Regions from separate parts of the Castellaniella daejeonensis genome, predicted to be linked through region 1. Evidence: predicted binding sites of a transcription regulator. Region 1 holds the regulator's gene; the other holds the start of a gene.

What was found. Region 1 encodes LexA, which represses DNA repair genes until DNA is damaged. Its sites were predicted from a motif close to ACTGTATNNNNATACAGT; they were not measured.
Region 2: ABD022_RS14665 (LexA family protein) is a predicted target of LexA. The motif match lies at 5,049-5,066, and genes of this name have one in related genera.

Annotation. Positions count from the first base shown of each region.
Region 1 is NZ_BAAAFN010000006.1:7,029-18,923, forward strand. Features, by position in the region: gene ABD022_RS01985 (IscS subfamily cysteine desulfurase) at 1-692, opposite strand, end outside; gene iscR (Fe-S cluster assembly transcriptional regulator IscR) at 708-1,235, opposite strand; gene ABD022_RS01995 (low molecular weight protein-tyrosine-phosphatase) at 1,462-1,953, opposite strand; gene uvrB (excinuclease ABC subunit UvrB) at 2,065-4,158, opposite strand; gene ABD022_RS02005 (amino acid aminotransferase) at 4,252-5,454, shown strand; gene lexA (transcriptional repressor LexA) at 5,573-6,328, shown strand; gene lon (endopeptidase La) at 6,475-8,931, opposite strand; gene clpX (ATP-dependent Clp protease ATP-binding subunit ClpX) at 9,169-10,461, opposite strand; gene clpP (ATP-dependent Clp endopeptidase proteolytic subunit ClpP) at 10,472-11,131, opposite strand; gene tig (trigger factor) at 11,133-11,895, opposite strand, start outside.
Region 2 is NZ_BAAAFN010000020.1:58,275-70,169, forward strand. Features, by position in the region: gene ABD022_RS14630 (YgdI/YgdR family lipoprotein) at 143-364, shown strand; gene ABD022_RS14635 (diguanylate cyclase) at 449-1,081, shown strand; gene groES (co-chaperone GroES) at 1,267-1,584, shown strand; gene groL (chaperonin GroEL) at 1,615-3,234, shown strand; gene ABD022_RS14650 (7-cyano-7-deazaguanine/7-aminomethyl-7-deazaguanine transporter) at 3,383-4,051, shown strand; gene queC (7-cyano-7-deazaguanine synthase QueC) at 4,048-4,770, shown strand; gene ABD022_RS14665 (LexA family protein) at 5,079-5,516, shown strand; gene ABD022_RS14670 (Y-family DNA polymerase) at 5,474-6,778, shown strand; gene ABD022_RS14675 (VOC family protein) at 6,775-7,272, opposite strand; gene ABD022_RS14680 (hypothetical protein) at 7,799-8,410, opposite strand; gene ABD022_RS14850 (hypothetical protein) at 8,576-8,806, opposite strand; gene ABD022_RS14685 (hypothetical protein) at 8,694-8,945, opposite strand; partial or broken gene ABD022_RS14855 (XF1762 family protein) at 9,136-9,342, opposite strand; gene ABD022_RS14695 (hypothetical protein) at 9,385-9,831, opposite strand; gene ABD022_RS14700 (AAA family ATPase) at 9,818-11,104, opposite strand; gene ABD022_RS14705 (DUF2514 family protein) at 11,246-11,749, opposite strand; gene ABD022_RS14710 (glycoside hydrolase family 108 protein) at 11,746-11,895, opposite strand, start outside.

The DNA of each region.
Region 1 (11,895 bases):
ATCTGGGCTTCCAGGCGCACGCGCGGCTTGCGGCGCACGTAGAGCGCCCCGATGCCCTTGGGGCCATAGGTCTTGTGCGCCGACAGGGACATCAGGTCCACGCCCAGCGCCTGCACGTCGATCGGCAGCTTGCCCGTGGCCTGGGCGGCATCGGTGTGGAAAAGAATGCCGCGTTCGCGGCATAGCGCCGCCAGCGCGGCAATGTCCTGGATGACGCCGATTTCGTTGTTGACCAGCATCATCGACACCAGGATCGTGTCGGGCCGCAGGACCGCGGCCAGGGCATCCGGGCTCACCAGGCCGTTGGCATCCACGTCGAGCCAGGTGACATCGAAGCCCTGGCGTTCGAGCTCCAGGCATGGATCCAGCACCGCCTTGTGCTCGGTGCGCACCGTGACGATGTGCCTGCCCCGAGCGGCATGGAAATGCGCCACGCCCTTGATCGCCAGGTTGTCGGATTCGGTGGCGCCGGACGTCCAGACGATTTCACGCGGGTCGGCGTGGATCAGGCCCGCGACCTGGGCCCGGGCCCGTTCCACGGCTTCTTCCGCATCCCACCCCCAGGCATGGCTGCGCGAGGCGGGGTTACCGAAGCGTTCGCTCAGCCAGGGCAGCATGGCCTGGAGGACGCGTTCGTCGACAGGTGTGGTTGCGGAATAGTCCAGGTAGATCGGGAGCGGGTCCTTTGGCATCGAAACTCCGGTAAATCAGGCCGATACGGGCTCCTGGGCCCGGGAATCGGCCGCCACCGGCGTGATCGGGATCGTGGGGCGGCCGTTGTTGTTGCGCATATGGCCGGATTCCTGCCATTCGCGCAGACGCTGCTGATCGACCAGATCCTGCAGCGAGACCGAGTCCAGGTATTCCAGCATTTTACGACTCAAAGTGGCCCACAGGTCGTGGGTCATGCATTTGCCGCTGTGCCCGTTGCGCCCGATGTCGCAGTTTTCCTTGCCGCCACAGCTGGTGGCATCCAGCGGTTCATCCACGGCGAAGATGATGTCGGCCACCGAGATATCGCGCGCATGCCGGGCCAGCATGTAGCCGCCGCCCGGACCGCGCACACTGTCGACCAGTTCGTGCCGGCGCAGCTTGCCGAACAGCTGCTCCAGGTAGGACAGGGAAATGTTCTGGCGCGCACTGATGGCCGCCAGCGTCACCGGGCCGCTGTGATGGCGCAGGGCCAGATCGATCATTGCCGTAACGGCGAAACGTCCCTTGGTCGTCAAACGCATGGTGAGGTCCTCTGTGAGTGCTGAGAATTCCCGGGTATTCCTAATACCCGACTATTTGAGTCAAGTGTACCCTTTTACCCGACTAAAACACTCGGTTTTAGAGAGAAAAAATGGGAAAACTTGACTCTTGTCAATTCCCACCCCGCAACAGGGGTCATGCAGCCACACCGCGGCCAAAACACAAGGGGCGCCTGAGGCGCCCCTGGGCATGGCGAACGGAAAGGAATCAGGCGGCCTGGTACTGCAGCGCGCGCTTGCGCACCAGTTCGAGAACACCCTGACAGGAATCCTCGATGTAGTCCAGGACCTTGTTGAAGCCTTCGGGGCCGCCGTAATAGGGATCGGGCACCGTGGCTTCCTCGAATTCGTTCGAGAAGCGCATCAGCAGCATGAGCTTGTGCTGGTAGACCTTGGGGCACTGCTGCTGCAGCGCGGAAAGGTTTTCCCAGTCCATGGCCAGGATCAGGTCGGCGTCGCGGAAATCATCGGCGCGGATCTGCCGGGCCACCAGGGACGACAGGTCGTAGCCCCGCTTGCGCGCAGCCGCCTGGGCGCGTGCATCGGGAGCCTCGCCCACATGGAAATGGTGCGTCGCAGCGGAATCGACCGCAATGGCATCGGACAGGCCGGCCTCGTCGACGAGGTGCTGGAACACGCCCTGGGCTGTGGGGGAGCGGCAGATATTGCCCGTACAGACAAAAAGTACCTTATGCATGATGGTGAAAGTGTGCGGGAAAACCCGGAAATTGGCAAGCATTTTCTGTGGAAAACCGCAAAAAAACCTGACATCTGAAGCACTTCCGAAGCGGTCCCGCAACAGGCAGTGCCGTCACTCCATCAGGGCGCGGGCTTTGAGTGCGCGCAGGGCATCGCGCACTGCGGCCGCCTGCTCGAATTCCAGGTTGCGGGCATGTTCGTTCATGCGCTGTTCCAGGCGGCGGATCTCGCGCGCCAGCGATTTCTCGTCATGCAATGCCGACTCGTCGTACCCAGCCCCGGCCGGCGCCGAGGCCGCCGCGGACACGGCCACCCCGTCGATCAGGTCGCGCACCGCCTTGCTGACGCCCCGGGCGGTGATGCCGTGCTCGATGTTGAAGGCTTGCTGCTTTTCCCTGCGGCGAGCCGTCTCGTCCATGGCGCGCCGCATGGAATCGGTCACCTGGTCGGCATACAGGATGGCGCGGCCATTCAGGTTGCGCGCCGCCCTGCCGATGGTCTGGATCAGGCTGCGCTCGGAACGCAGGAAGCCTTCCTTGTCGGCATCCAGGATCGCCACCAGGGAGACTTCCGGGATGTCCAGCCCTTCCCGCAGCAGATTGATCCCGACCAGCACGTCGAAGGCCCCCAGGCGCAGGTCGCGGATGATCTCGACCCGTTCGACCGTATCGATATCGGAATGCAGGTAGCGCACCTTGAGGCCGTTTTCCCCCAGGTATTCGGTCAGATCCTCGGCCATGCGCTTGGTGAGCGTGGTGACCAGGACGCGCTCGTGGCGCGCGACGCGCAGCTTGGCTTCGCCCAGCAGGTCGTCGACCTGGGTGGCGGCCGGACGCAGTTCGACTTCCGGATCCACCAGGCCTGTGGGGCGCACGACCTGCTCGACCACCTGGTCCGCATGGGCGGCCTCGTACGGGCCCGGCGTGGCGGACACGAAGACGCACTGCGGCATGCGCGCCTCGAACTCTTCCAGCCGCAGGGGGCGGTTGTCCAGCGCCGAAGGCAGGCGAAACCCGAACTGGACCAGGGTTTCCTTGCGGGAGCGGTCACCCCGGTACATGCCGCCCAACTGGCCGATGGTGACGTGGCTTTCGTCGATGAACATCAGGGCATGGGCCGGCAGGTAGTCGATCAGCGTCGGCGGCGGCTCGCCAGGCAAGGCGCCCGACAGGTGCCGGGAGTAGTTCTCGATGCCCTTGCAGAACCCCAGTTCCTGCAGCATTTCCAGATCGAAGCGGGTGCGTTGTTCGAGCCGCTGGGCCTCGACCAGCTTGCCCGCGGCCGTCAGTTCGGCCAGGCGATCGCGCAGTTCTTCCTTGATGGTCTCGATGGCGCGCAGCACGGTCTCGCGCGGCGTGACGTAGTGGGAGCTGGGGAAGATCGTGAAGCGCACCAGGTTCTGGACCGGCTTGCCCGTCAGGGGATCGAACAGGTCCAGGGACTCGATCTCGTCGTCGAACAGGGTGATGCGCAAGGCATGCTCCGCGTGTTCGGCCGGAAAGACGTCGATGACCTCGCCGCGTGCCCGGAAGGTCCCGCGGGAAAATTCCATGTCGTTGCGCTCGTACTGCATCGATACCAGCCGCGCCAGGATTTCCTGGCGGCCGATCCGATCGCCCGTGCGCAGCGTGAGCACCATGGCGTGATAGTCGCCCGGGTTGCCGATGCCGTAGATGCAGGACACCGTACCCACGATGATGGTGTCGGGACGCTCCAGCAGGCTCTTGGTGGCCGACAGGCGCATCTGCTCGATGTGCTCGTTGATGGACGAGTCCTTCTCGATGAACAGATCGCGCGACGGCACGTAGGCCTCGGGCTGGTAGTAGTCATAGTAGGAAACGAAATATTCCACCGCGTTGCGGGGGAAGAATTCGCGCATCTCGGCATAAAGCTGGGCAGCCAGCGTCTTGTTGGGCGCCAGCACGATGGCCGGCCGCCCGGTGCGGGCGATCAGGTTGGCCATGGTGTAGGTCTTGCCCGAGCCCGTCACCCCCAGCAGGGTCTGGCACATGAGCCCGTCGCGCACACCCTCTTCCAGCGCGTCGATCGCGGCCGGCTGGTCGCCGGCAGGCGGATAGGGCTGGAAAAGCTGGAAAGGACTGTCCGGGTACTGCACGAAGCCCGCCCCGGCCTCGGGGACGGCCGGGGCGGCGACCGAAGGATCGGCCTGGGTCCGGGCCCGCTGGGTTTTGGCCTGATGTGGCATGGGGCTCAACTAGACACTGTTCGGGTAAACCCCTTATTATCACACTGTTGGCCCACGTGACCAAGACTCCTCTCTCTCGTCCTCCCGGTAACCATGTCTTCCATTTTCGCATCCGTCGAACTCGCCCCGCGCGACCCCATCCTGGGCCTGAACGAACAATTCAAGGCCGATACCCGGCCCACCAAGGTCAACCTCGGCGTCGGCGTCTACTATGACGACGCCGGCCGCATCCCCCTGCTCAAGGCCGTCCGCCAGGCCGAAGCCCGCCTGTTCGAGCAGGCCGAACCGCGCAATTACCTGCCGATCGACGGCATCCCGGGTTACAACAACGGCGCCCGCGCCCTGCTGCTGGGTGCCGGCTCGCCGCTGATCGCCGAGCACCGCTCGCTCACGGTCCAGACCCTGGGTGGCACCGGCGCACTGAAGGTCGGTGCCGATTTCCTCAGGCAGATCCTGCCTGACGCCAAGGTTGCCATCAGCAACCCCAGCTGGGCCAATCACCAGGCCCTGTTCTCGGCCGCCGGATTCCCGGTCGTCAGCTACGACTACTACGACGCCGCCACGCACGGCCTGGATTTCAACGGCATGCTGGCCTCGCTGCGCGCCCTGCCCGCCGGCACCGTCGTGGTGCTGCACGCCTGCTGCCACAACCCCACGGGCGTCGACCCGACCCTGGAACAATGGCAGGAAATCGCCCGCGTGCTGCAGGCCGGCCAACTGGTGCCTTTCCTGGACATCGCCTACCAGGGCTTCGGTGCCGGCATCGATGAAGACGCCGCCGTGGTGCGCCTGTTCGCGGACCTGGGCATGACCATGTTCATCAGCTCCTCGTTCTCGAAATCCTTCTCGCTGTATGGCGAACGCGTCGGCGCCCTGACCCTGGTCACCGGCGGCGACGAGGAAAGCACCCGCGTGCTCAGCCAGCTGAAGCGCGTCATCCGCACCAACTACTCCAATCCTCCCACCCATGGCGGTGCCCTGGTCTCGACCGTACTGAACACGCCCGAACTGTACGCGCAATGGGCCGAGGAACTGGCCGGCATGCGCGATCGCATCCGCACCATGCGCCACCAGCTGGTCGAAAAGATCCAGGCTCAGGGCGTGGACCAGGACTTCAGCTTTGTCAAGGCGCAGCGCGGCATGTTCTCCTACTCGGGCCTCACCAAGGCCCAGGTCGACCGCCTGCGCGAGGATTTCGGCATCTATGCCGTGGGCAGCGGCCGCATCTGCGTGGCGGCGCTGAACAGTGGCAATATCGACTACGTGGCCGAAGCGATCGCCCGCGTGATCAAGTGATCCGATAGCCATACCCGGCAAAGCGCGCGGCGCGGGCAGGTTCTCCTCCCGCGCCGCGCTTGCTTTCAGGAAACGCTTCGGACACAATATGGGCTGTGTTTCCATCCAGTAGCGCGACATGGCCCTGAAACTCACCGCCCGGCAGTCCCAGATCCTGGACATCATCCAGCATTCCATCCAGCATTCGGGCCGCCCGCCCACCCGGGCCGAAATCGCCGCCCAATTGGGATTTCGTTCGGCCAATGCAGCGGAAGACCACCTGCGCGCCCTGGAACGCAAAGGCTACATCCGCCTGTCGGCCGGCACGTCACGCGGCATCCAGCTCACCGGCCAGGCACAGGCACAGGCATCGGCGTCGGGCCACGATCCGGCAGGTCGCCCCGCCATCCCCGGCCACAGTCCGGAACCCACGTCCGCTGGCACGGCAACGGCCCATGATCCTGCCCCCCTGCCAGGCACGCCGGTCTGGATCGCTCCATCCGACAGCCGCCTGGTGCCCCTGGTGGGCCGTGTGGCCGCCGGCAGCCCCATCCTGGCGGCCGAGCACGTCGAACGCGAAATCCCCCTGGCCCCCCATCTGTTCGAATCCGCGCCCGACTACCTTCTGCGCGTACGCGGCAGCAGCATGCGCGATGCCGGCATTCTCGACGGCGACCTGCTGGCCGTGCGCAGCACGCCCAATGCGCGCCATGGCCAGATCGTCGTTGCCCGCCTGGGAGACGACGTCACCGTCAAGCGGCTCGAACACCAGGGCCGGCGCATCCGCCTGCTGCCGGAAAACCCGGACTTCCAGCCCATCGACGTGGGGCCGGGCGATGAATTCGCCATCGAAGGCATTGCCGTCGGATTGATCCGCACCACCGCGCTGCACTAGAACGGCCAACTCCGCCACGGCCTCGCGCCGCCGGCTGGCGCACGCGCCGCCATGGCTGCAGGTACCGCAGAAACGCCAAGGGCTCCCCGGAACGGGAGCCCTTGGGTTCTATCTGCAACGGCCGGGGCGATACGCCCCGAACGGCATCAGTGCTTCATCATTCCGCCGCTGCCGGTTTCCGCCGGCTTGGCGGTGGCGACCGCCTCGGCCGCCAGGCGGGCGACTTCTTCGTCGGACAAGGGTACGGGCATGCGCTGCAAGGCGACTTCCAGCACCCGATCGATCCAGCGCACCGGGATGATCTCCAGGTGGTTTTTCACGTTGTCGGGGATTTCAGCCAGATCCTTGACGTTTTCCTCGGGGATCATCACGATCTTGATGCCGCCGCGGTGCGCCGCCAGCAGTTTTTCCTTCAGGCCGCCGATTTCCAGGATCTCGCCGCGCAGGGTGATCTCGCCCGTCATGGCGACATCGGCGCGCACCGGGATGCCCGTCAATGCCGACACCATGGCCGTGGTGATGGCCGCCCCTGCCGAGGGGCCGTCCTTGGGCGTGGCGCCCTCGGGGAAGTGGATGTGCAAATCGCGCTTCTCGAAGGCCTGGTCTGCGATGCCCCACTTGCGGGCGCGGGCACGAACCACCGTGCGCGCGGCCTCGACGGATTCCTTCATCACATCGCCCAGCGAACCCGTGCGCAGGACCACGCCCTTGCCCGGCATGTCCGCCGCCTCGATGGTCAGCAGGTCACCACCGACTTCGGTCCAGGCCAGGCCGGTCACCTGGCCAACCTTGTCTTCCTTTTCGGCCACGCCGAAATTGAAGCGGCGGACTCCCAGGAAGTCGCTCAGGTTGGCGGCATTCACCGTGATCGCGGCCTCGCCGTCCGCCCTTTGCTGGTCCAGCTCGGGGCCTGCGCTCAGCAGGCGCTTGACGGTCTTGCGGCAGATCTTGGAGATTTCGCGTTCCAGCGCGCGCACCCCGGCCTCGCGCGTGTAGTAGCGCACGATGTCGCGGACCGCGTCTTCGGAAATACTGAGCTCGCCTTCCTTGACGCCATTGTTCTTCATCAGCTTGGGCAGCAGGTGATCGAAGGCGATGTGGACCTTTTCGTCTTCCGTGTAGCCCGACAGGCGGATGACTTCCATCCGGTCGAGCAGGGCCGGCGGAATGTTCAAGGTGTTGCTGGTGGCGACGAACATGACATCGGACAGATCGAAATCGACCTCGATGTAGTGGTCCTGGAAGGTATGGTTCTGTTCCGGATCGAGCACTTCCAGCAGTGCCGATGACGGATCGCCGCGGAAATCGGCACCCAGCTTGTCGATCTCGTCAAGCAGGAACAGCGGATTGCGCACGCCGACCTTGGCCATGTTCTGCAGGATCTTGCCCGGCATGGAACCGATATAGGTGCGCCGATGGCCGCGAATTTCGGCCTCGTCGCGCACGCCACCCAGCGCCATGCGCACGAACTTGCGATTGGTTGCGCGCGCCACGGACTGCCCCAGCGAGGTCTTGCCCACGCCCGGGGGGCCGACCAGGCACAGGATCGGCGCCTTGAGCTTGTCCACGCGCTGCTGCACCGCCAGGTATTCGATAATGCGTTCCTTGACCTTTTCCAGGCCGTAGTGGTCTGCCTCGAGGACTTCCTCGGCGTTCTTCAGCGCATTGTTGACGCGGCTCTTCTTGCGCCACGGCAGGCTGAGCAGCGTGTCGATGTAGTTGCGCACCACAGTGGCCTCGGCCGACATGGGCGACATCAGCTTGAGCTTCTTCAGCTCGGCGTCGGCTTTCTTGCGGGCTTCCTTGGGCAGATGCGCCGCCTCGATCCGGCGCTCGAGCTCTTCGATGTCGGCGCCTTCCTCGCCCTCGCCCAGTTCCTTCTGGATGGCCTTGACCTGCTCGTTCAGGTAGTAGTCGCGCTGGCTTTTTTCCATCTGCTTCTTGACGCGGCCACGGATGCGCTTTTCGACCTGCAGGATCTCGATTTCCGATTCCAGCTGGGCCAGCAGGGCTTCCAGGCGGCGGGCGGTGCCGGGCATGTCGAGCAGGGACTGTTTCTGCTCGATCTTCAGGGGCAGATGGGCTGCGATGGTGTCGGCCAGGCGACCGGCATCCTCGATCCCGGACAGCGAAGTCAGGATTTCCTGGGGGATTTTCTTGTTCAGCTTGACGTACTGCTCGAACTGGGCCACGACGGCGCGGCGCAGGGCCTCGGCCTCGGCCTGGTCGGACTGGTCTTCTTCGATGCCCGAGACGCGCGCCGAGAAATGCGTCTCGGCATCGGTGACTTCGTGGATGCGGGCGCGCTGCAGGCCTTCGACCAGAACCTTGACGGTGCCGTCGGGCAGCTTCAGCATCTGCAGGATGTTGGCCGCACAACCGATTTCATACAGGTCGTCGGGCGTGGGCTCGTCCTTGCCGGCTGACTTCTGGGCCACCAGCATCACGCTGCTGCCGGCTTCCATCGCCAGCTCGAGCGCCTTGATGGAACGCGGCCGCCCCACGAACAGGGGGATGACCATGTGGGGAAACACCACCACGTCGCGCAACGGCAGCAGCGGCAGTTCCACAGGTTCCTGGGTCAGAATCTGGCTAGCAGACATGATTGATTCCTCAAGCGATTGAATCTGAAAGAAAAAGGAAGCGCGGGCTTCCTTTTTCGCATAGTGCCTGCTTGTGATATGGTGCCGCGCGGGCGCTTTTCAAGGGCCGGAGACACATCGTCAGTATACGGGAACGGATGCGCGGACGGTGCCCGGAACCGGACCGCCCATGAGCGGACATGGCGCCGGCCTCGCCCGGTCCCGGCCCGAAGGGCGGGATCGAGCTTCGGCATGCGGTCAGGCGGCGGCGGAGCGCAGGGGCTTGTCTTCCGTCTGCCGGTCGGGCCGGGGACCCTTGACCAGCGTCGGCGCGGTCCGGCCTTCGACCGCGTCTTCTTCCAGGACCACGCGGTTGATGTCCGGACGCGACGGCAGTTCGTACATGGTGCCCAGCAGCGCCTGCTCGATGATGGAGCGCAGGCCCCGCGCACCGGTACGGCGTTTGATGGCCCGGCGGGCGATCGCCGTCAGGGCCTCGGGCGTCACGTCCAGTTCGACGTCTTCCATCTCGAACAGCTTCTGGAACTGCTTGACCACGGCGTTGCGCGGCTCGGTGAGGATGCGCACCAGCGTGTCCTCGGTGAGTTCTTCCAGGGTGGCAACCACCGGAAGACGGCCCACCAGTTCGGGGATCAGACCGAACTTGATCAGGTCCTCGGGCTCGACCTCGGCGAACAATTCGCCCACGCCGCGCTCGGAACGGGCGCGCACCGTGGCTGCGAAACCGATGCCGGAACGTTCGCTGCGATCGCGGATGATCTTTTCCAGCCCGTCGAAGGCGCCGCCCACGATGAACAGGATGTTGGTGGTGTCGACCTGGACGAAATCCTGGTTCGGGTGCTTGCGGCCACCCTGGGGCGGCACCGAGGCGACCGTGCCTTCGATGAGCTTCAGCAGGGCCTGCTGCACGCCCTCGCCCGAGACGTCGCGGGTGATGGACGGGTTGTCGGACTTGCGCGCGATCTTGTCGATTTCGTCGATGTAGACGATGGCGCGCTGGGCTTTCTCGACCTCGTAGTTGCAGTTCTGCAGCAGCTTCTGGATGATGTTCTCGACGTCTTCGCCGACGTAGCCGGCTTCCGTCAGAGTGGTGGCGTCGGCCATCACGAAAGGAACGTCCAGCATGCGGGCCAGCGTCTGGGCCAGCAGGGTCTTGCCCGAGCCGGTCGGCCCGATCAGCAGGATGTTGCTCTTGGAGAGCTCGACATCGCCATCCTTGGCGTCCTGGTAGCGGATGCGCTTGTAGTGGTTGTAGACCGCCACCGCCAGGTTGCGCTTGGGCGTTTCCTGGCCGATGACGTAGCCATCCAGGAAAGACTTGATTTCCTGCGGCGTGGGCAGTTCCTTGCGCACGGCAGCCCGTGCCGCGTCCTGGGACTCTTCACGGATGATGTCGTTGCACAGGCTGATGCACTCGTCGCAGATGAAGACGGAAGGCCCGGCGATCAGCTTGTGGACTTCGTGCTGGCTTTTGTTGCAGAAGGAACAATGCAGCGCCTTGTCCTCGCTGGAACCCTTTTTTTCGGTCATGGCAATCCAATCACTTGGCTTCGTCGGTGCGCGAAACCAGTACCTTGTCGATCAGTCCGTATTCCCGCGCATCGTCGGCGGACATGAAGTTGTCGCGTTCGGTATCCACGGCGATGCGCTCGATATCCTGGCCGGTGCGTTCGGCCAGGATGTCGTTCAGACGCTCGCGCAGGCTGAGGATTTCCTTCGCCTGGATCTGGATGTCCGAGGCCTGGCCCTGGGCACCGCCCGAAGGCTGGTGGATCATGATGCGGGAATTGGGCAAGGCATAGCGCTTGCCCTTGGCTCCGGCGGCCAGCAGGAACGCGCCCATGCTGGCGGCCAGGCCGGTGCACAGCGTGGAGACCTCGGGCTTGACGAACTGCATGGTGTCGTAGATCGCCATGCCGGCATAAACCGAGCCGCCCGGGGAATTGATGTACAGCGAGATGTCCTTGTCGGGGTTCTCCGATTCCAGGAACAGCAGCTGCGCCACGACCAGGTTGGCCGACTGGTCGTTGACCGGCCCCACGAAGAAGATCACCCGCTCGCGCAGCAGCCGCGAATAGATGTCGTAGGACCGTTCTCCACGCCCGGACTGTTCGATCACGATGGGCACATAGCCCAGGCCGGTGGGGACGACCGAGTCCCCGCCGTACATCGATGCGTAGAAATCGGTGAACCGGTTCATATCAGCGGGCACCCATCAAAGTGTCGAAATCGAGGGCTTCGTCGGTGACCTGGGCGGACGCCAGGATGTGCTCGACGAGGTTGTCTTCCAGGACCAGCGACTCGATCTCGGCGCGGCGCTGGCGATCGGACAGATAGTAAGCCACAACCTGGGCGGGCTGCTCGTAGCTCTTGGCGAAGTCCTCGATGCGCGCGCGCACCTGCTCGGGCTTGGCCTTGAGATCGGCGGACTTGATCAGCTCGGCCACCAGCAGGCCCAGGCGCACGCGGCGCTCGGCTTCCGGACGGAAGGTGTCTTCCGGGATGGGGATGCTGTCGGCGTTGGGCAGACCGCGCTGCTTCAGTTCTTCGCGCGCGGCGGCCGTGCGGTTGGCGACTTCGTTGTCGACCAGGGCCTTGGGCAGATCGAAATCGCAGGCGGCGGCCAGGGCGTCCATGACGCTGGCCTTGGTGCGGTTCTTGGCGCGGGCCTGGGCTTCGCGTTCGACGTTGGTGCGCACGTCGGCCAGCAAGGCCTGCACGTCGCCTTCGGCCTGGCCCAGGGCGCGGGCGAAATCGGCGTCGACTTCGGGCAGTTCGGGCTCGGCGACTTCCTTCACGGTGATGGTGAATTCAGCCTGCTTGCCGGCCACGGCGGGGCTGCCGTAGTCTTCGGGGAAGGCCAGCGGGAAGGTCTTGGTCTCGCCAGCCTTCAGTCCGGTGGCAGCCGCCTCGAATTCGGGCAGCATGCGGCCCTGACCCAGCACGAAGGGGAAATCCTGGGCG
Region 2 (11,895 bases), on a different contig from region 1:
CGCACCGCGCTCCCCTGCCGGCAGAGGGGCGCGGCGCCGATCCCGGCCGGCGCAGCCCATTGCCCCTGTCCGACCTGCTTACAATGCCTTCTGGAACGCCTTGATAAGGTGCCCTTGAGACCATTCTTATCAGGAGGCGCTCATGACCAAGACAATACTCACGTTCCTTGCCATCCTCGCAAGCGGCAGCATCCTGGCTGCCTGCTCGTCGCCATCCACCGTCACCACGCAGGACGGCCGCACCGACTACACCGCCGACGCGCCGAACACCGACACGGACGACGGCTTCGTCACCTATGAAAAGGGCGGCCGCGAAGTCAAGGTCAACAAGTCCGACGTCAAGCGGATCGAGGAAGTGGACTAGCAGGGCCGGCCCCACGCCCGGCCTTGCATTCCGGGGCCGCCTGCATAAAATGGACCGCAATGGGGTATCGCCATGAGGTTCGACATGAGGATCCTCGAAACGATTCAATCGCAGGCGGACGCAATGGGCCTGCCGCTCTACGCGGTGACCCTGAGCACCGTGGCCAAGCCCGACGCGCCGCCCGTCCTGATCCTGCACTGGCACGGATTCAGGCGCCACACCCCCGTCCAGGTGCCCGGGATCGAAATCCCGCCCCGTCCGGTGCCCGGCTCGGCAATGCAGATCGACGTACGCTGGCGCCGGATCGAAACCCTGGACGAGGCCATGCTGGAAGCCGCCTGGCGCCTGGGCGCGTGGGATCTCGAACGCAGCAACCACCGTCCCTGGTGGCGCCTGAACGCCCCGGTCAGCGAGACCATGGCCTGCCACCGCGCGTTCGGCTCCTACCCGGATGAACCCGAAGGACGCATGGCCATCGTGGATGCGCCCGATCTCGACGCCCTGCTGGATCTCGCCGCCACAAAAGGATATGTGCGCTGGCTGTTCCGGCCTCGGGCCGCCGGCGTCTGGGGCAGCCTGGACGAAGACGACATCACGCTGCACGACGGCCGCACGCGCCAGGATGCGTGCCCGGTCACGCCCATGCCCTACGATCGCCACCGCAGCGGCCGGGACGTATACCGCCTGGGCAGGGGCCGGCGCCTGCTGCACGGGTAGGCCTGCCTGCCCGAATGATGTTTCATCTGGTTTCAATCTCGGGCTTGAATCCCCCGCCGCCGGCCACTATCTGAACCATCGCAGCACCCCGGCTGCCTGGATCGGCGCACCCCGGAGACCCGTGCTCCGCGGGCCTGCGCCCCGTCCTGATTCCTTTTTGGTGATCTGCAACAAGGAGATTGATCATGGAGATTCGTCCCCTTCACGACCGGATCGTCGTCAAGCGAATCGAACAGGAACGCACGACGGCATCCGGCATCGTGATTCCCGACTCTGCCAAGGAAAAGCCCGAACAGGGCGAAGTCATCGCCGTGGGCAACGGCAAGCGGCTTGAGAACGGCACCCTGCGCGCCCTGGACCTGAAGGTCGGCGAGCGCATCCTGTTCGGCAAATATGCCGGCCAGGCCGTCAAGGTCGATGGCCAGGAATACCTGGTCATGCGCGAAGACGAGGTGCTGGCCGTCATCGAAGGCGAGCCCCAGGCCGCCAAGAAAGCCGCCTGAACTTTTTTCACGGATTCCAGGAGTATCGAGATGAGCGCGAAAGAAGTGCTTTTCCATGACAATGCCCGCGCGCGCGTGGTCAAGGGGGTCAACACCCTGGCCAACGCCGTGCGCGTGACACTGGGCCCGAAGGGCCGCAACGTCCTGCTCGAACGCAGCTTCGGCGCCCCGGTCATCACCAAGGACGGCGTGTCCGTCGCCAAGGAGATCGAACTCGAGGACAAGTTCGAGAACATCGGCGCGCAGATCGTCAAGCAAGTCGCCTCCAAGACCGCCGACGTGGCGGGCGACGGCACCACCACCGCGACGGTCCTGGCCCAGGCCATCGTCCAGGGCGGCCTGAAACACGTGGCCGCGGGGATCAACCCCATGGACCTGAAGCGCGGGATCGACAAGGCCGTCGGCACTGTGGTCGACCAGCTCAAGACCCTGTCCAAGCCGATCTCCACAAGCAAGGAGATCTCGCAGGTGGCAGCCCTGTCGGCCAACTCCGACCCGTCCGTCGGCAAGATCATCGCCGATGCCATGGACAAGGTCGGCAAGGAAGGCGTGATCACGGTCGAGGACGGAAAATCGCTGGACAACGAACTCGAAGTCGTCGAGGGCATGCAGTTCGACCGCGGCTACCTCAGCCCCTACTTCATCACCGACCCCGAGAAGCAGGTGGCGGTCCTGGAAGACCCGCTGGTCCTGCTGCACGACAAGAAGATCTCCAGCATCCGCGACCTGCTGCCCGTGCTGGAAGCGGCAGCCAAGGCCGGCAAGCCGCTGCTGATCGTGGCCGAGGACGTCGAGGGCGAAGCCCTGGCCACCCTGGTGGTCAACACGATGCGCGGCGTGCTGAAGGTGGCCGCGGTCAAGGCGCCGGGCTTCGGCGACCGCCGCAAGGCCATGCTGGAAGATATCGCCATCCTCACCGGCGCGACGCTGATCTCCGAGGAAACCGGCAAGCAGCTCGAAAAGACCGAACTGGCCGACCTGGGCAGCGCCAAGCGCATCGAGGTGCACAAGGAAAACACGATCATCGTGGGAGGCGCGGGCAAGCAGGAACGCATCGACGGCCGGATCAAGGCCATCCAGTCGCAGATCGAGCAGGCCACCAGCGACTATGACCGCGAGAAGCTGCAGGAGCGCGTGGCCAAGCTGGCCGGCGGCGTGGCGGTGATCAAGGTCGGCGCCGCGACCGAAGTCGAGATGAAGGAAAAGAAGGACCGCGTCGACGATGCGCTGCACGCCACCCGTGCCGCCGTCGAGGAAGGCATCGTGCCCGGCGGCGGCGTGGCGCTGCTGCGTGCCGGCAAGGCGCTGGCCACGCTCAAGGGCAGCAACAGCGACCAGGACGCGGGCATCCAGCTCGTGGCCCGGGCGATCGAAGAGCCCCTGCGCGCCATCGCGGCCAACGCCGGCGACGAGCCCTCGGTCGTGATCGCCAAGGTCGCGGCCGCCGAAGGCAACTTCGGCTACGATGCGGCCAGCGGCCAATACGGCGACCTGGTCGAGCTCGGCGTCGTGGATCCCACCAAGGTGACCCGCACGGCGCTGCAGAATGCCGCCTCGATCGCCAGCCTGATCCTGACCACCGAGGCCTGCGTCGGCGAACTGCCCAAGAAGGACAAGGCGCCGGCCCCGGCGGGCGGCATGGACTTCTGATCCAGCTGCGGTTCAGCGCCTTCAGCGCCGAACGCCCGGCGGGTTCCCGCCCGCCGGGCATGACGGGCCGCGCCTCCGGGCGCGGCCCGTCGTATAATCCCCCCGCAATCCCATGGGTTCCCTCACCCCATCCACCAAAAAGGCTCACATGACTTCCACATCCCTGCCGCAGCCGCGGGTTTCGTTCTATCTCGCCCTGCTGGTCGCATTCCACATCCTCATCATCATCGCCAGCAACTACCTGGTGCAGCTGCCCATCGACCTGTTCGGCTTCCACAGCACCTGGGGCGCCTTCAGCTTTCCCTTCATCTTCCTGGCCACCGACCTGACCGTGCGCCTGATCGGCAAGGCCGAGGCGCGCCGCGTGATCCTGCGCGCCATGATCCCGGCGCTGGTCGTCTCCTACGTCGTATCGGTGCTGTTCCACGAAGGCCGCTTCAACGGTTTTGCCGCACTGGGCGAATTCAACACATTCGTCTTCCGCATCGCCTTCGCCAGCTTCGCGGCCTACGTCCTGGGCCAGCTGCTGGACGTGCGCGTGTTCGACCGCATGCGACGCGGCTACGTGCAATGGTGGGTGGCGCCCGCGGCATCCGCCGTGCTCGGGCAGGCGCTGGACACCCTGGCCTTCTTCGGCATCGCCTTCTGGCGCAGCGACAACCCCTTCATGGCCGCCCACTGGGGAGAAATCGCCGCCGTGGACTACGCCATCAAGCTGACCGTCAGCCTGCTGCTGTTCGTGCCGATGTACGGCGTCGCCCTGAACACGATCGTGCGCATCATGAAACGGCGCGACGCCCTGCCGGCCACGGCGTGAGCGCGCCCCGGCCCGCCCGCCGCGCCCTGGTCCTGTTTTCCGGCGGGCAGGATTCCACCACCTGCCTGGCCTGGGCGCTGGCGCATTGCAGCCACGTCGAGACCATCGGCTTCGACTACGGCCAGCGCCACCGTGCCGAACTGGACTGTCGTGCCACGCTGCGCCAGCGCCTGGCCGGACTGCGGCCCGAATGGGCGCAGCGGATGGGAGACGACCATCTGCTGAATGTCGACGTGCTGGGCCAGCTGGGCGCCTCGGCCATGACCAGCGATATCGCCATCGCCCTGCAGGCCGACGGCCTGCCCAACACCTTCGTGCCGGGCCGCAACCTGCTGTTCTTCACCCTGGCTGCCGCGCTGGCCTACCGGCGCGGCCTGGACGTGCTGGTGGGCGGCATGTCGCAGACGGACTATTCCGGCTATCCGGACTGCCGCGACAACACCCTCAAGGCGCTGCAGGTGGCGCTGAGCCTGGGAATCGACCGTCCCCTGACGCTGGAAACCCCGCTGATGTGGCTGGACAAGGCCGACACCTGGGAGCTCGCCCGGGAACTGGGCGGCGACGCGCTGGCCGAACTGGTGCGCACCGACACCCATACCTGCTACCTGAACCGCCGCGACACCCTGCACGCCTGGGGCTACGGCTGCGGCGAATGCCCCGCCTGCGCGCTGCGCGCGCGGGGCCACCGCGACTGGCTGGCACGGCGGCAGGCCGGCTGAAACCGCGCAGGCACCCGGCGTGGGATGCCCGGCAAACGGCAGCTCGCGCCCGGCGTGAAGATGCGCACGCGATAGTCCGCCTGCGGCGTCGTCGGCTGCAGCAGGAAGATCGTCGGCGGCCATCACCACCGCCAGGGGGTTGCCCTTCAGGGGTTCGCCGGAAAAGACGCCCACATGCTTGAAATCGAAGGTCTGCATGATGTGCGGCGCCATGCGGCGATGAGAAACAGGGATTTCGATTCTCGCGCCAATCGCGGGCGAGGCAGCGGCGATATAATACTGTTTATTCATACAGCAATCCGTTCGCCATGGACGCCCCTGCCCTCATCTCATCGCAGCCCGCCCTCTGCCGCCACGTCGCGGTCCCGGCGCGCTGCGGCTTTCCCAGCCCGGCGGAAGACCACGCTCAGAAGCGGATCGACCTGAACACCGAACTGATCCAGCACCCCGAGGCCACCTTCCACATGTACGTCCGGGGCGAGTCCATGCGCGACGCAGGCATCGACGACGGCGACCGCCTGATCGTGGACCGCGCCATGGAAGCCCGGCACGGCGACATCGTGGTGGCCGTGGTCGATGGCGAATTCACCGTCAAGACCCTGCATCGCCGCGACGGCCAGGTGCGCCTGCGGGCCGCCAACCCCGCCTTTCCGGACATCGTGCTGCGCCAGGGCCAGGAACTGGCCATCTGGGGAGTCGTCACATGGGTGCTCAAGCCCACCGGCCGCCGCCACGCATCGCGCTGATCGACGGCAACAGCTTCTATTGCGCCTGCGAACGCGTTTTGCGGCCCTCGCTGGAAGGCAAGCCCGTCATCGTGCTGTCCAACAACGACGGCTGCGCCATCGCGCGCACGGCCGAGGCCAAGGCCATGGGCATCCCCATGGGCGCTCCCTGGTTCAGCATCCGCCACCTGCAGGCCCGGGGCCTGGTTGCCATTTCCGCCAACTTCGCCCTGTATGGCGACATGAGCGACCGGATGATGCGCGTCATCGGCCAGTTCTCCCCGGCCCAGGAAATCTATTCCATCGACGAATGCTTCCTGGACCTGACCGGGCTGCCCGGCACGGGGCGCGAGATCGGCACCCGGATCCGCCAGCGCGTGCTGCGCTGGGTGGGCATCCCCACCTGCGTCGGCATCGGCGCCACCAAGACCCTGGCCAAGCTCGCCAACCACCTGGCCAAGTCCCTGCCGCGCCTGCAGGGGGTCTGCGACCTGTCCGGCCTGAACCATGCCGGACTCCTGCGCGCCATCCGCCACGTGCCCGTCGGCGACGTCTGGGGCGTCGGCCGGCGCCTGGCCCCCAGCCTGGAAGCTTCCGGCATCCGCACCGCAGCTGACCTGGCGCGGGCAGACCGGCACGAACTGCGGCGACGATACTCGATCGTGCTGGCCAAGACCGCCCGGGAACTATGCGGCGAACCCGCCATCGGCTGGGAAGACGCGCCGTCCCCCAAGCAGCAGATCATGTCCACCCGCAGCTTCGGGCGGCCCGTGCGCGACCTGACCGAACTGGAACAGGCCGTCAGCCTGTTCACCAGCCGCGCCGCCGAGAAACTGCGACAGCAGCATTCCCACGCGTCTGTCGTGCAGGTCTACATCCGGACCAGCCGCTTCCGGACCGGCCCCTGGCACGCCGACAACGCCGTCGTGCCGCTGGACAGGCCCACGGACCATACCTCCGTGCTGCTGAAGGCCGCGCTGGCCGGATTGCGTTCTGTGTTCCGGCCGGGGTTCGACTACGCCAAGGCGGGGGTGTGCCTGCTGGATGTCCGGCCGGCAGCCGCCGGACCCGTGCAGGGCGAGCTTTTCGGGCAGGATCCGGAATACATGGTGAGATCTTCCCGGGCCATGGCGGTGGTGGACCAGCTGAACCAGCGATTCGGCAGCCGCATGATCCAGGTGGCGAGCGCCCTGCACGAGCCGGATGCGCGATGGCTCATGCGCCAGGCGCACCGGTCGCCGAGCTACACGACGCAGTGGGGGGATGTGGTGAAGGTGGGCTAAGGCCCCTGCACTCCTCCGTCCTTCCAGGCCCGCTCGATTTCCGCCACATCGATCTTCCCCATCCCCATCATGGCCTCGAACGCACGCCTGGCGGCCGCGCGGTCCGGATCCTTCAGCGCCTCCGTCAGTATCCGGGGCGTGATCTGCCACGATATGCCCCACTTGTCCTTGCACCAGCCGCAGGCGCTTTCCCGGCCGCCGTTCCCGACAATCGCGTTCCACAGGCGGTCGGTCTCCGCCTGGTCGTCCGTCGCGATCTGGAACGAAAACGATTCGTTGTGGCTGAACACCGGGCCGCCATTCAGCCCCAGGCAGGGAATACCCATGACGGTGAACTCCACCGTCAGGACGTCGCCTTCCTTGCCCGATGGATAATCGCCGGGCGCATGGACGACGTCGCCCACTGCGCTGTCCGGAAAGACTGCGGCGTAGAACCGGGCTGCCTCCAGGGCAGCGCCGTCATACCAGAGACAGATCGTATTCTTGCTGGCCATATGTATGCTCCCGAGCAATGCACGTCGTGGGAAATGCAAGCCCCCAGGGTCAGGCGCCCCGGCGCGGGCTGCAAGGAATCGAGCATGACTGCCCGGGCGCATGCACGCAAGTACGGGCAATGGCTGCTTACACGAAGTCGTGGCCGGATACTGTTTCCGGATCTGATTTTCTCGGTCCTTGCCCGCGTGTTCGGCCCAATGCCTTTCGGCAGCGCCAGGGCCCAGCGCGCCTGACGCAGTGCGGCTGGAACGGCGCCGTCTGGGTCCGATGCATGGCGGGTCTTATTGATGGGACTATCGGAGCGAAAAAAAGAAAACCCCCTGATTGCTCAGGGGGTTCGGTGACTGGTGGAGCCGGGGGGAATTGAACCCGCGTCCTTTTTAGTATTTATGCGGGTTTCCAGCCTGACCGTGGCGTAATCATGTCATTCTACGTTGCGCCACAGAACCCCTATGCCCACCGCCGCCCCAACTCAATGAGTCGTAACACCGCCGGCGCGGATCGGCGCTTTCGTCAGGCTCATGATTAGGCAACGGGCACCGGCCTTGTGATATACCCAATAATCAATGTAATCGCAAGACACAGAATCGCCACAATCCTATGCGCGCCATACCCATCCGCACGATCCATAGCCATGGAAGGCAGCAGAGGCTCGGGGGGAGCCATGAATCGAGGTAGCTTTCCGCCTCCTTGGCATGACAACGCGAGATAATACACTGCACTGAGTCCCCCATAGACAAGGGTGATTGAGGGCAAATCACGAAGGAATATTGACACCGTCGGCAGGAGAAAAAGAATCGGCATAAGCGGACTATTTCGTCGACCTGTATATAGAATCAGAAAGGCAACCGTTAAATAATTCAAGGAAAATGCGAGCAGCTTTCCCGATGCTCTAGGCAAGGTAGGCACATAAAGGTCCCGGACCATTGGTTTCCATATCGCATAGACCTCGTCAGTAAACACAAGCAACAAAAGGCAGACAACAAACGAGAAAAATAGAAAAATATAGATGCCCGGAGACCTAGACGCCCCAGATCGAGAACTGTCCATTGCCACTCCTAACAACATAGTTGAGAACAGGACAATCTGCAGCACAAACATGGCGATCAACACGTTGAGCGGCGCAATCGATTCCATCGGAGAAAATCCATTTGAGAGATAATTTTTAATTATTACATACTGTAAAAACAACCTCCCGCCGTAATCCAGTCTTGCTGAAGCCTTGCACATCACCGTCTACACACCTTCTCCCAGGTCGCCGCCTCAGTCTCAATCCACCGCAGCGGCCGCGCTGGCGCAGACCTATTTGCAGAGCCGAAACTGATAGCGCTCGTTCGATAGGATGCGCTCCTGATACTTGCGATCCAGCCGCTTGGCCTGGTCCCCAGGCATATCCACCACCCGGTACACGTCGCAGAAATTACCGGCGACGGGCGCGGTGCAGCCGGTCAAACTCGTCAGGCAGAGAATCATCATCCAGCCGATCCACTTCATTGGCCACGGCATCGGCCTCTCGTTTTGCTTGCTGATCACGTCGCATTACCTCCGTTTCTGCCTCTTGCCTGCCCGCGGACTTGCCCGACTGCCGGACGAAAAAAAGGCCGACGACGATGCCGGCGGCGCCCGCGACGTAGGGCCACACGCGCCCCCAGAGCGCTTGCAGCCAGATCATGATCCATCCCCTGTTGCCCAGTCGCCCCACCCCCAGGCATGCTTGTCCTCGGTCGGGTGATCGTCGGCACGCGGGCGACTCGCGCATGACCAGCCGCGACTGCGCACATCCCACGGATGACGCCACCCAGCGCGGCGCGCAGGCTGGTGCCGGGCTCACTGGCCAGCGTGTATGTGATGCCGCGCTGGTAGCCCAGGACCAGTGCCACGCGGCGCGAAGCTCCCAGCAGGGCGCTACATGCGTTGCGCGTACCGTCAGTGCAAACCCTGGTCACCTCGACCGTCAGGCCGTCGGCCAAGGCGCGCGCCACCGGACGGCCGGCGACGGCCACGCCTACCAGGCGGCCATCAGCGTAGGCGGCCTGCTGCCCTTCCCTGGCCAGCCGTCGCGCTAGCACGGTCAACCTCAGCGGGGTGATCCGCGCCTGTTCGCTCAGACGTTATGTCAAATCCCTGAATTCGAATAATTCCTCGAAAACATATTCTCTATTCCTACATACCACATGCATTGGGCCACCAGTTTTTTTTGAGAAATCCCGTTTAATCTTTTGAACTTTAGTATCAAACTTAGGATATCTTCGGCCCACAATAAGGCCAGCAGTTTTTTGCCCACCAAAACCGGATCTGCGCAAAAAATCTATCGTCTCCATCACTTGTTCTGCGGCATGCGATATATCAACACCCTTCAATTCGATAATGAGACGACCTACGCCATTTTTTGAGACCATCCAATCAGCAGAGGTTTCATTTTGAACCAAACACCCATCAATTTGAGTTTTTATGAATTTTTCTTTATCCTCATTGAGAATGGTTGCTGACTTTCCTTTCTCAGAAACACACACTCTAGTATGACGCACAGATTGAGAGCATTGATCACCGGTCGCCATACTCTAACTCCTGAAGCGCTGAAAACTCTTTAGCGATATCGCCTGAAACGGCGTCTAGATAATCCCCATCTATAAATCCATCTTTGTCAATAATTTTGACAAGATTTCTATCTTTTATTGCGTAAGCAGTAACTGCATTGCCGATCAACCAAGAATCTTTTTTTATCACTCCTTCCACGGATTTTTTTAAATTCTCGTCTCTTTTGTTTCCCAATTGACCCGCATATATCAGATTATTAATTTTTGCAAGCACATAGGGGCTATGCGTCGTTAGTACAATGCCCAATCTTTTGGCGTTCATAGACCGCAACATAGCCAATACCTCAACCATCCGGCTCTGTGCTTGTGGAAAAAGATGTGCCTCCATTTCTTCTATATATACAAGTCGAGTTGATGTTCCACCTTTTTCTCCCAGCATACGCATATTAACCAGATGCGGCAAAATAGTGATTAAAGGAAGCAACTCTTGTTGACCTGAAGACAATGCCGACAGAGGCACCTCTCTCCCGTCAGACGTCAACACATACTCTCTATCGCCATCGACTTTTAGTTCGCCACCAAAAATATCTGCAAATGCGGTTGTTATTTTTTCCAACTCTTTTTTGGAAGAGGCCGCATAATATCTATAGCCACGATCTTTAGAATTCGCAAAAATCCTACCAAACCTGACTGTAATAGGATCCAGCATTCCCCCTTGCTCGAAAGCAATAACAGCTTTTCCTATGCTTGTAAAAAAAGACCTTCCGGCCGGAATAAAACTTTGTGTCCAAATTGCGTCCTTGCCCATCAAATCTCTAGCGGATTTTGAGACAGACTCATAAACCCGCCACGAAAATTCGAACCCAACATCTTCATCCCCTGTAACCTTTTTTCTAGTTGCAGCAGCAGACTCCAGGCATTTCAGGTATGACTGCTTTGTGGGCTCATTGAACTTAACTCTAAAATCATCCTTGACTTTCCCTCGGTAGGCCACTCGGGAAACTGTCACTCCGTAGCCGCCAGCCTCAAAGGTTATTTCAAATTTCTCACTTCCCCACGCAGCCACAGGAAACCACTCCCGAAACTTAGATGAAACATGAGAACAATAATCCTCATAAGGTCTTTCTTTCTCAATTAAATCTCCTCTTTGATGTAAAATATCGAGAAAAAAATATGCTAATTTGCATATAACACTTTTCCCGCTGGCTTGAGGGCCAACTAAAACAGTAAAAGGAGAAAATTTCATCTCTGCGTGATCAATGCACGAGAAAGACTTGACGAGAAGCTTAGGCATGAGAATTCGAGCCGGAAGGCGACTCCCTTTTTGATAATTTCGAGTCGTAACATAACATAGAAATAGCTCCTCCTTCCCTATTCCATCACTCCCTTCTGGGCAATGAATCAGCACCCATCACCCGCAGCGCCCGGGTGGGCGTCAGGGCAGCGAGTCATATCCCCTTTCGCACGCCAGCCCCGCTATTCTGAGTTGATCAGCGAATCCACTGACGTCTCGACCAGCCTCGTCCAGCCCGCTGAGCAGCCGGACGAGCAGATCGAGGGTATCGGCACCTGACTGACCCTGGCTTTCGCCGGCAGAGGCGGGATTGCGGGCGGCGGCACTGAGACGAGCGACTTGCTGGCGCAGGCGCTCAGAAGCAGCACGGGCGCGATCAGCATCAGCCAGCGCAGCAGCGGTTTGTGTCTTTGCATCATTGATGATTTCCTCGCGCACCGCCCAGCGGCGCTGTTCTGTTGCCCTGGCCAGCGCCTGGGCGTCTGCGATCTGCTGGGCCTGGTCGCGCTCCATGCCCGAGATCTTGGCGTCGTAGTGCCAGCCCTGCGCCGTCCAGACGGCGGGCCCGGCGATCAGGGCCCCGGCCAGGGCGGCCGCCGCGTAGCCCTTCCAGCCGCTCAGGGCCTTGAGCGCGGCGGCGATCATGGCGTGTCCTCTGCCGAATAATCCAGATTTCCGGCCGTGCGATTGGCCCAGCCGCGGCCAAACGACGGCCAAGTCGACAACGATGTGTAAAAGCGCAGGCGCGCGGCGTTGAATCTGGCCAGCACGTCAGTCACGTCCATCCGTTT